2 regions of the Streptomyces sp. NPDC002566 genome follow, and region 1 is predicted to be linked to the other one. Evidence: riboswitches for the same ligand, from Rfam matches in the RefSeq annotation. Region 1 holds a riboswitch; the other holds the start of a gene.

What was found. A riboswitch is a leader RNA that binds a small molecule or an ion and turns the genes downstream of it on or off. The one in region 1 is predicted to bind cyclic di-AMP.
Region 2: it holds a riboswitch for cyclic di-AMP, as region 1 does, so the genes downstream of both, ACFYXA_RS00440 (M23 family metallopeptidase) here and ACFYXA_RS03750 (peptidoglycan DD-metalloendopeptidase family protein) in region 1, are expected to answer to the same signal.

What each region holds. Positions count from the first base shown of each region.
Region 1 covers NZ_JBIARD010000001.1:872,382-876,587, reverse strand. The annotation lists gene ACFYXA_RS03760 (SGNH/GDSL hydrolase family protein) at 1-85, opposite strand, end outside; gene ACFYXA_RS03755 (DUF6250 domain-containing protein) at 212-934, opposite strand; gene ACFYXA_RS03750 (peptidoglycan DD-metalloendopeptidase family protein) at 1,110-2,123, opposite strand; cyclic di-AMP (ydaO/yuaA leader) riboswitch at 2,128-2,286, opposite strand; gene ACFYXA_RS03745 (alpha-galactosidase) at 2,593-4,206, opposite strand, start outside.
Region 2 covers NZ_JBIARD010000001.1:109,093-113,298, forward strand. The annotation lists gene ACFYXA_RS00435 (M16 family metallopeptidase) at 1-1,353, shown strand, start outside; cyclic di-AMP (ydaO/yuaA leader) riboswitch at 1,560-1,727, shown strand; gene ACFYXA_RS00440 (M23 family metallopeptidase) at 1,741-2,502, shown strand; gene ACFYXA_RS00445 (GntR family transcriptional regulator) at 2,725-3,417, shown strand; gene ACFYXA_RS00450 (HPr family phosphocarrier protein) at 3,690-3,971, opposite strand; gene ACFYXA_RS00455 (GNAT family N-acetyltransferase) at 4,148-4,206, shown strand, end outside.

The sequences.
Region 1 (4,206 bases):
CCCAGCCGACGAACGCCCCGTCGGGCCCGGGGTCGCCGACGCCCTCGGTGAAGCTGTCCCCCACCGCCACGTACGACCCGATCACTGATCTGCTGTCATTCTTCGAATCGTCTGCCACAGCAGTGCATGATTCACCGTCGAATGTGACCTACGCGACCGTAGGCAAGGGTTGACTGGCGGTGAGAAAGGACACCCCTAAAGAATTTGCCAATCAAGGAATAAGGGACCACACGCGGAAGTCGTCGATGCGGAAGTGGCTCCACGTGGTGCGGAACGCGAAGTGCCCGCCGGTGTAGGGCTCGGGGTCGGTGTGGTCGAACACGAGCCGCCCGTTGTTCCACCACTGGACGGTGGAGCCGTCGGACACGATGCGGACGTGGTTCGGCTCGCCCGCGACGAGCAGCGGCTCGGTGTAGTCGTACAGCAGCGGCCGTTCCCCCGGCCGGCCGACGTAACGGCGCATCCGGGTCGTGGTGTTGGAGTTGGCGCCGTAGCCGACGTAGTACGTCGTGAGGTGGTCGTACTCCGCGAGGGCGCCGCCCCTGGGCGTGGCGAAGAGGTCGTCCGGGGAACGGACGTCGACGGCGTTCCAGAAGTTGTTGAGGTCGGAGACGCGGTCGTTGGCCCCGCCGGCGGAGACGGGGGTCGCCGTGTACTGGAGGACGTACGGTCCTTCGAGCCGCTCCCGGTACCAGATCGTCGCGCCGGCGGGCACGTCCACCTCGAGGGTGCCCCGGGAGGCGGTGACCGTGCCGCCGTTCTCCAGTTCCACGGCCCACCGGCACAGGCCGTGCCGGAAGTCGTCGTGGGCGACGAGCCGACGGCACCGGGGCGCGCCGCCTGCGGGGGCGGCGTTCGCGGTGGCCGCGGGGGCGATCGCGGCAAGGGCGGCGCCGGCGGCCAGGGCGCCGAACGCTCTGCGCGAGGTCGTCATGGGGGAACGGCTCCTTCGTGACGCGCGGAGTACGGCGGACAGCGCGGAAAGCGCTTGCCCGCCGACGGGCGGAGCTCACTGTGCCCTCGCCCCGCCACCGCTGTCGACACCCCGGGAGCCCTGCCACGAGACCGCAATACGACGATCACGGACTCGTGGCGGCCACGGGGGCCCGTCAGCCGACGGAGACGCCGCGCGCGCGGAGGTAGGCGACCGGGTCGACGTCGGAGCCGTAGTCCGGCGTGGTGCGGATCTCGAAGTGCAGGTGCGGTCCGGTCACGTTGCCGGTCGAGCCGGAGAGGCCGACCTGCTGGCCGGGGAAGACGCTCTGGCCGGCCGAGACGGAGAGCGCGGAGAGGTGGGCGTACTGGGCGTAGTGGCCGTCGGCGAGCCGGATGACGACCTGGTTGCCGTACGCGCCGCCCCAGCCCGCGGAGACGACCGTGCCCGCGCCGACGGCCTTGAGGGTGGTGCCGGTCGGGACGACGAAGTCGACGCCGGTGTGGTAGCCGCTGGACCACATGCTGCCGGACATCCGGTACGGGGTGCCGACGGACGCGTCGGACACGGGGAGGCGGAAGCCGGAGACGTTGCCGCCGCCGCGGGTGGTCTGGCCGGCCGACGCCTTCGTGGCGGACCGCGAAGAGTGCGACGACTTCGAGGAGTGCGAGGAGTGCGAAGACTTCGAAGAGTGGGAGGACTTCGGGGCGGACGACTTCGAGGAGTGCACCGAGCGCGAGCTCTTCGACGCCGTGTCACCGGAACCGGCGGCGCCCGCGGAACCGGCCGCCGCCCGCTTGCCGATCGACAGCTTCAGACCGGGGTGGATGAGCGAGGGGTCCTCACCGACGGCCTCGCGGTTGTCGGCGTACAGCTTCTGCCAGCCGCCGCGCACGTGCTGCTCGTCCGCGATCCGGGAGAGGTAGTCGCCGGACCGGACCGTGTAGGTCGTGGTGTTCGCCGCGGCCGGGGCCTCGGCCGCGGCGGAGCGCTGCGCGACCGGGACGGTCTGCACGGGCTTGTCCGAGACGGAGGAGACGGACTGGGCCGCCGACTGGGCGGGAGCCGCGTGGGCGCCGGCGGCGCCTATGAGCGGGAGGGCGAGTGCCGCGCCGCCGGTGCCGGCGGCGGCGATGGAACGGCTGAAGCGCGGGGCCTTGGGACGGCGGTGCTTACCCTTCGCGGGCATGGCGGGTTCCTCTCCGGCGCCTGCGAGGTGAGCTGTCGGGTGCGGGCTGGAGATGCCCGGCCGCGCCGGAGCGCGGCTTTACCCCAAGCCTGTTCCGGAGACCGGAACAGGCGGTCGTGCCTGTGGGTCCCCCGCTCCTGCCGTGGACGGGTGAGTGTCTGCGGGTTCCGGTCGGCGGCAGGATTCGGCGTCCGTCCGGATTGGCGTGAAACCTAAGCGACCCGGACACGCGGCGACAAGCGACACGTGCCCCGGTGACGTCCGCGTCGTGATCCGCTGCGCCGCGCTCCCGTCACACTCCGTGCACCAGGTGACGGATTCTGCGGGAAACGCCCATGAAAACTCCACGAATTACGTGAACATGGCTAATGACGCACGGTCACGAATATGACGCTGCTCACGCCGCACCGTTCCAGCGCCCCTTATTCCAGACCGAGTTGAACGAAGAACTCCAATGCGGGTAGAGCGCTCAAATGCGACGCAGACGGACAACCGTCGCATCGAGGTCACCACGCAGTCCCGTGCGCAACCCGTGATGCAACAGCACCGCCCCTCGGTGCACTTCGCCCGTTTCGAGGCATTCGTACGACGCCTTCGGGTCCAGGCCGCGCAACCGCACCGCCGGCGCCGGCTCACCGTAGCGCTGCGCCTGGAGCCAGGCGAGGACGACGCTCTCGTCCCCGCGCACGTACTGCACCGCGCTCAGGCCGCCCTCGGGGGCGCGCAGCCGGTGGAGGTCGCCGTGCTGGACGAGGGGCCGGATCTCCTTGTAGAGATCCACCCAGCGCCGGGCCTCGGCGAGTTCCTCCTCGGTCCACTCGGACAGGTCGCCGCCGACGCCGAGCACTCCCGCCATCGCGCTGACGAACCGGAACCGCAGCGAGCTGACGCGGCCGTTGAGCTGGGTGTTGGGACTGTCGGTGACCCAGGCGGCCATCACCCGCGCGGGATGGATCTGACTGAAGCCGTGCTGGATGGCGAGCCGGTCCAGCGGGTCGGTGTTGTCGGAGGTCCACACCTGGTCGGTACGGCTCATGATCCCGAGGTCGATCCGCCCGCCGCCGCCCGAGCAGGACTCGAAGGCGACACCGGGGTGTGCCTCCCGCAACCGGTCCAACAGGGCGTACAGGCCGCGCACATGGTCCACCCAGAGCCGCTGCGGATACGGGTCGTCCGGCCAGCCGGCGTCGGTGAAGCAGCGGTTGAAGTCCCACTTGACGTAGTCGATCGGCGCACTGGACAGCAGGGTGTCGAGCCGCTGCCAGAGGTACTCACGGACGTCCTCGCGGGCGAGGTTGAGGACCAGTTGGTTGCGCAGTTCCGTCCGCTTGCGGCCCGGCTGGAACTGCACCCAGTCGGGGTGCGCCCGGTACAGGTCGCTGTCCGGGTTGACCATCTCGGGCTCGACCCAGATGCCGAACTGCATGCCGAGCGCGTGCACGTACTCGGCGAGCGGCTTCAGGCCCTTGGGGAAGCGGTCCGGGTTGGGCGTCCAGTCGCCGAGCCCCGCGTGGTCGCCGGTGCGCGCGCCGAACCAGCCGTCGTCGACCACGAACAGCTCGACGCCGACGGCCGCGGCGCGGCGGGCGAGAGTGGCCTGCTGCTCCTCGGAGATGTCGAAGTAGGTGGCCTCCCAGGAGTTGAACAGCACCGGCCGGTCGCGCTCGGCGTCGGGGATCACGTGGGCGCGCTGGTAGGCGTGCCAGGCGCGGCTGGCGCCCCCGAAGCCCTCGTCGGTCCACAGGCCGGCGAAGACGGGCGTGGTGAACTCCTCGCCGGGAGCGAGCAGCAGCAGGCCCGAGTCGTCGTGGCCGGCGCCGCCGGTGATCTGCACGCGCGCGTCGGGCAGTTGGGCGACGGAGATCCGCCAGGACCCGGACCAGCCCAGGGCGCAGCCGTAGACCTCGCCGCGCTCCTCGGTGGCGTCGGCGTCCAGGGCGACCCAGGGCAGGTGCTGGTGGCTGGTGTGGCCGCGGCGGCTGCCGATGACCTTCTCGCCGTAGGTGAGGGGCGCGCGGGTGAGCCGGGACTCCGCGGCCCAGCGGCCGTGCAGCTGGGACAGCCGCCAGCCGTCGCGGTCGGG
Region 2 (4,206 bases), 760 kb from region 1:
CCGCAGGCGGGCGACGCCAAGCCGTGGGCGTTCCCGGCGCCCGAGCGCGGAACCCTCGACAACGGGCTGACCGTCCTGCACTGCCACCGCCCCGGCCAGCAGGTCGTCGCCGTCGAGGTCCTCCTCGACGCGCCCCTGGACGCCGAGCCGGCCGGCCTGGACGGCGTCGCCACGATCATGGCGCGCGCCTTCTCCGAGGGCACCGACAAGCACTCCGCCGAGGAGTTCGCCGCCGAGCTGGAGCGCTGCGGCGCCACCCTCGACGCCCACGCCGACCACCCCGGCGTCCGTGTGAGCCTGGAGGTGCCCGCCTCCCGGCTGGCCAAGGCCCTCGGTCTGGTCGCCGACGCCCTCAGGGCGCCCGCGTTCGCCGACAGCGAGGTCGAGCGCCTCGTCCGCAACCGCCTGGACGAGATCCCGCACGAGCTGGCCAACCCCTCCCGGCGTGCGGCCAAGGAGCTCTCCAGGGAGCTGTTCCCGGCCGACGCGCGCATGTCGCGCCCGCGTCAGGGCAGCGCGGAGACGGTCGAGAACATCGACTCCGCGGCCGTGCGCGCCTTCTACGAGAAGCACGTCCGCCCCGCCACGGCCACCGCCGTGATCGTCGGCGACCTCACCGACGTCGACCTGGCGGCGCTCCTCGGCGACACCCTGGGCGCGTGGACGGGCTCCGCCGCTCAGCCGCGCCCGGTGCCGCCGGTCACCGCCGACGACAACGGCCGGGTCGTCATCGTGGACCGCCCCGGCGCCGTCCAGACGCAGCTGCTGATCGGCCGTATCGGACCCGACCGGCACGCACGCGTGTGGCCCGCGCAGGTGCTCGGCACGTACTGCCTGGGCGGCACCCTCACCTCCCGTCTGGACCGCGTCCTCCGGGAGGAGAAGGGCTACACCTACGGCGTGCGCGCCTTCGGGCAGGTCCTGCGGTCCGCTCCGGACGGCTCGGGCGCCGCCATGCTCGCCATCAGCGGCTCGGTCGACACCCCCAACACCGGCCCCGCGCTGGACGACCTGTGGAAGGTGCTGCGCACGCTGGCCGAGGGCGGGCTGACCGACGCCGAGCGCGACGTCGCCGTGCAGAACCTCGTCGGCGTGGCGCCGCTGAAGTACGAGACCGCCGCGGCCGTCGCCGCCACGCTCGCCGACCAGGTCGAGCAGCACCTGCCGGACGACTTCCAGGCGACGCTCTATCAGCAGCTCGCCGCCACCGGCACCGTGGAGGCCACGGCGGCCGCCGTGAGCGCCTTCCCGGTGGACCGTCTGGTGACCGTGCTCGTCGGTGACGCGGCGCAGATCAAGGAGCCGGTCGAGGCTCTCGGCATCGGCGAGGTGAAGGTCGTCACGGCCGACTGAACCACCCGCACGCGCGCGTGGAGTCCCGGTGACGGATGTGTCACCGGGACTCCCTGTTGTCCGGATGATGTCCGAATTGAGGGAGTGACAGCCTGTCTGCCCTGTGGGATGCGCTACAAAAGGCGGCTTACGTTTGGGAATTGACAGCGGCCCCGTCTAGGTTCGTCCGGGCTGTCCGTCGGGCACTGCGCCGCACCCGCGGCACCGGACAGTCATCGCCGAGTCCCCGTACGGCGCGAGCCAGGGGAGCCGGGGACCCAACTGCGAAGTCCCTGGGGTGAATCGGACGCCCGCGCGAGTCGCGAGGGGGTCCGTAGGAGACCTTCCTGCTCCGAACCCGTCAGCTAACCCGGTAGGCGAGAGGGAAGGAAAGGACCGCTCAACTTCATGGCGTTCACCTGCGCCACCGGGAAGCACCGTCGTCCCGGTCGGATGCGGCGCACCTCTGCGCGCGCGGCGAGCATCGCCGCACTGACCACCACGGGCGTCATCGCCACCGTCGCCTCCGGCTCCGCCGTCGCCGCCGAGCCCACGCCCTCCGTCGAGCAGACCGGCCTCGTCCCGGTCGTCACCGTCGGCGACTCCGTCGCCCAGCGAGTCGACGACCAGGCCGCCGCCCAGCAGCAGGCGGCCGAGGAGGCCGCCGAGGTGAAGAAGGCCGCCGTGATGGCAGCCATGAAGGTCAGGGAGGAGCGCGCGGCCAGGGCGCGTGCCGCCCGCGCCGCCGAGCGCAAGCGCCTGAACACCTTCGTCCCGCCGATCAGCGGCTCGTACGTCTCCACGAGCTACAAGTCCGGCGGCTCCCTGTGGTCCTCCGGCAGCCACACCGGCATCGACTTCCACGCCTCCAGCGGCACCACCGTGCACGCCGTCGGGCTCGGCACCGTCGTCGAGGCCGGCTGGGGCGGCGCCTACGGCAACCAGGTCGTGATCCGGATGAGCGACGGCACGTACACCCAGTACGGCCACCTGTCGTCCATCAGCGTCTCGGTGGGCGAGCAGGTCACCCCGGGCCGGCAGATCGGCCTGTCGGGAGCCACCGGCAACGTCACCGGCCCGCACCTGCACTTCGAGGCCCGCACCAGCCCGGAGTACGGCTCGGACATCGACCCCGTCGCCTACCTCCGCAAGCACGGCTTGAACGTCTGACGCCGCACGGCGCACCGAACCAAAAGCCCGGCCCCCGGGGGACGCACCGACAGCGTCCCCCGGGGGCCGGGCTTTTGCCGTTTTCCCCGCTTCACCGCCTCCGCTGTCCAAAAAATATCCATGGATTCCGGCCCGCCGTCGGAAATTCCCGCACATTGCAATAGAGTCACGGAACGGACGTCACTCGTCGACGTTTCGCGGGGACAAAGGCGGAGGTCGGTCATGCGTATTCCGGCGCACTCGGTGTGCACGGCCATCCGGGACGACATCGTCGCGGGTGTCTACGAGCGCGGCAGCCGCCTCACCGAGGAACTGCTCGCCCGCCGCTACGGAGTCTCACGGGTCCCCGTCCGCGAGGCGCTGCGCACGCTGGAGGCGGAGGGTTTCGTCGTCACGCGACGGCACGCGGGCGCGTGCGTGGCGGAACCGACCGAGCAGGAGGCCGCCGACCTGCTGGAGATGCGCCTGCTGCTGGAGCCGCTCGGCGCGTCCAGGGCCGCCCAGCGGCGCACCGAGGCGCATCTGAAGGTGCTGCGCGGCCTGGTCCGGCTGGGCCAGGAGCGCGCCAGGCGGGGAGGCAGCGAGGACCTGCGCTCCCTGGGCGGCTGGTTCCACGAGACGCTCGCCCAGGCCTGCGGCAGCCACGCCCTGTCCTCCACGCTGACCGGGCTGCGTCACAAGATCGTCTGGATGTACGCGGTGGAGGCGCCGGCCGACCCGGTGGAGTCCTGGGCGGAGCACGGCGCGATCGTGGACGCGGTGGCGCGCGGCGACGGGGAGCGCGCGCGGGCGATCACGGCGCTGCACACCGAGCGCGCCGCCGCCGCGCACCGGCTGCGCTTCACCGGCGGGGACGGGGCGGAGCGTGTGAGGACTTCGCAACACGCCGTCAACACGTCAGGCCGCCGGCATTAACACGGGAGCCGTATACAAAGAGGGGATATTCGGCGGAGACGTATTTCCGCTGCCTTTTCATGTTGCGCGCCCGGAATTGACCGGTCGTGCTTTCCGCGCGTCCGCGAACCCGTACGCCGGCCTTTTTCGCACCTCTCGGAGGAACGGGATTTCCCCCGCCGAAAATTGCCGAAATTGCGGCTGGCCGGCGAGTGGCCGGTGCGGGGCGAAAACGGCGGAGCCGCGCCGCCCGGGTGGGGCGACGCGGCTCCAAGGGTGCCGCGAGCGTGGGCTCAGACGGTCTCGGGAAGCTCCTCGAGACCTTCGGAGACCAGCTTGGCCAGCCGGTCCAGGGCGGCGTCCGCGCCCTCGGCGTCGGAGGCGAGGACGATCTCCTCGCCGCCCTGGGCGCCCAGACCGAGGACGGCCAGCATGGACGCCGCGTTGACGGGGTCGCCGCCCGCCTTGGCGATCGTCACCGGGACGCCTGCGGCCGTGGCGGCTCGGACGAAGATGGAGGCGGGGCGGGCGTGGAGGCCCTCGGCCCAGCCGACGTTGACGCGGCGCTCAGCCATGTGATGCTGCCCTTCGCTGTTCAGGGTTGTCTAGACCAGTGTTCCACACGTGAAGCACCTTGGAACGGGGTCGCCCCGTTCTGCCGGTGGACGTGGGATCGCGGCCTCGACCCCACGGTTTCGTCCTCACAGACTGCCTCGCGCCGTTGTCGTACGCGAGCCGTACTCTGGGCCCCATGCAGAGCGCGCCGGACCGGCACGAGTACCCCGCCCACTGGGAAGCCGACGTGGTGCT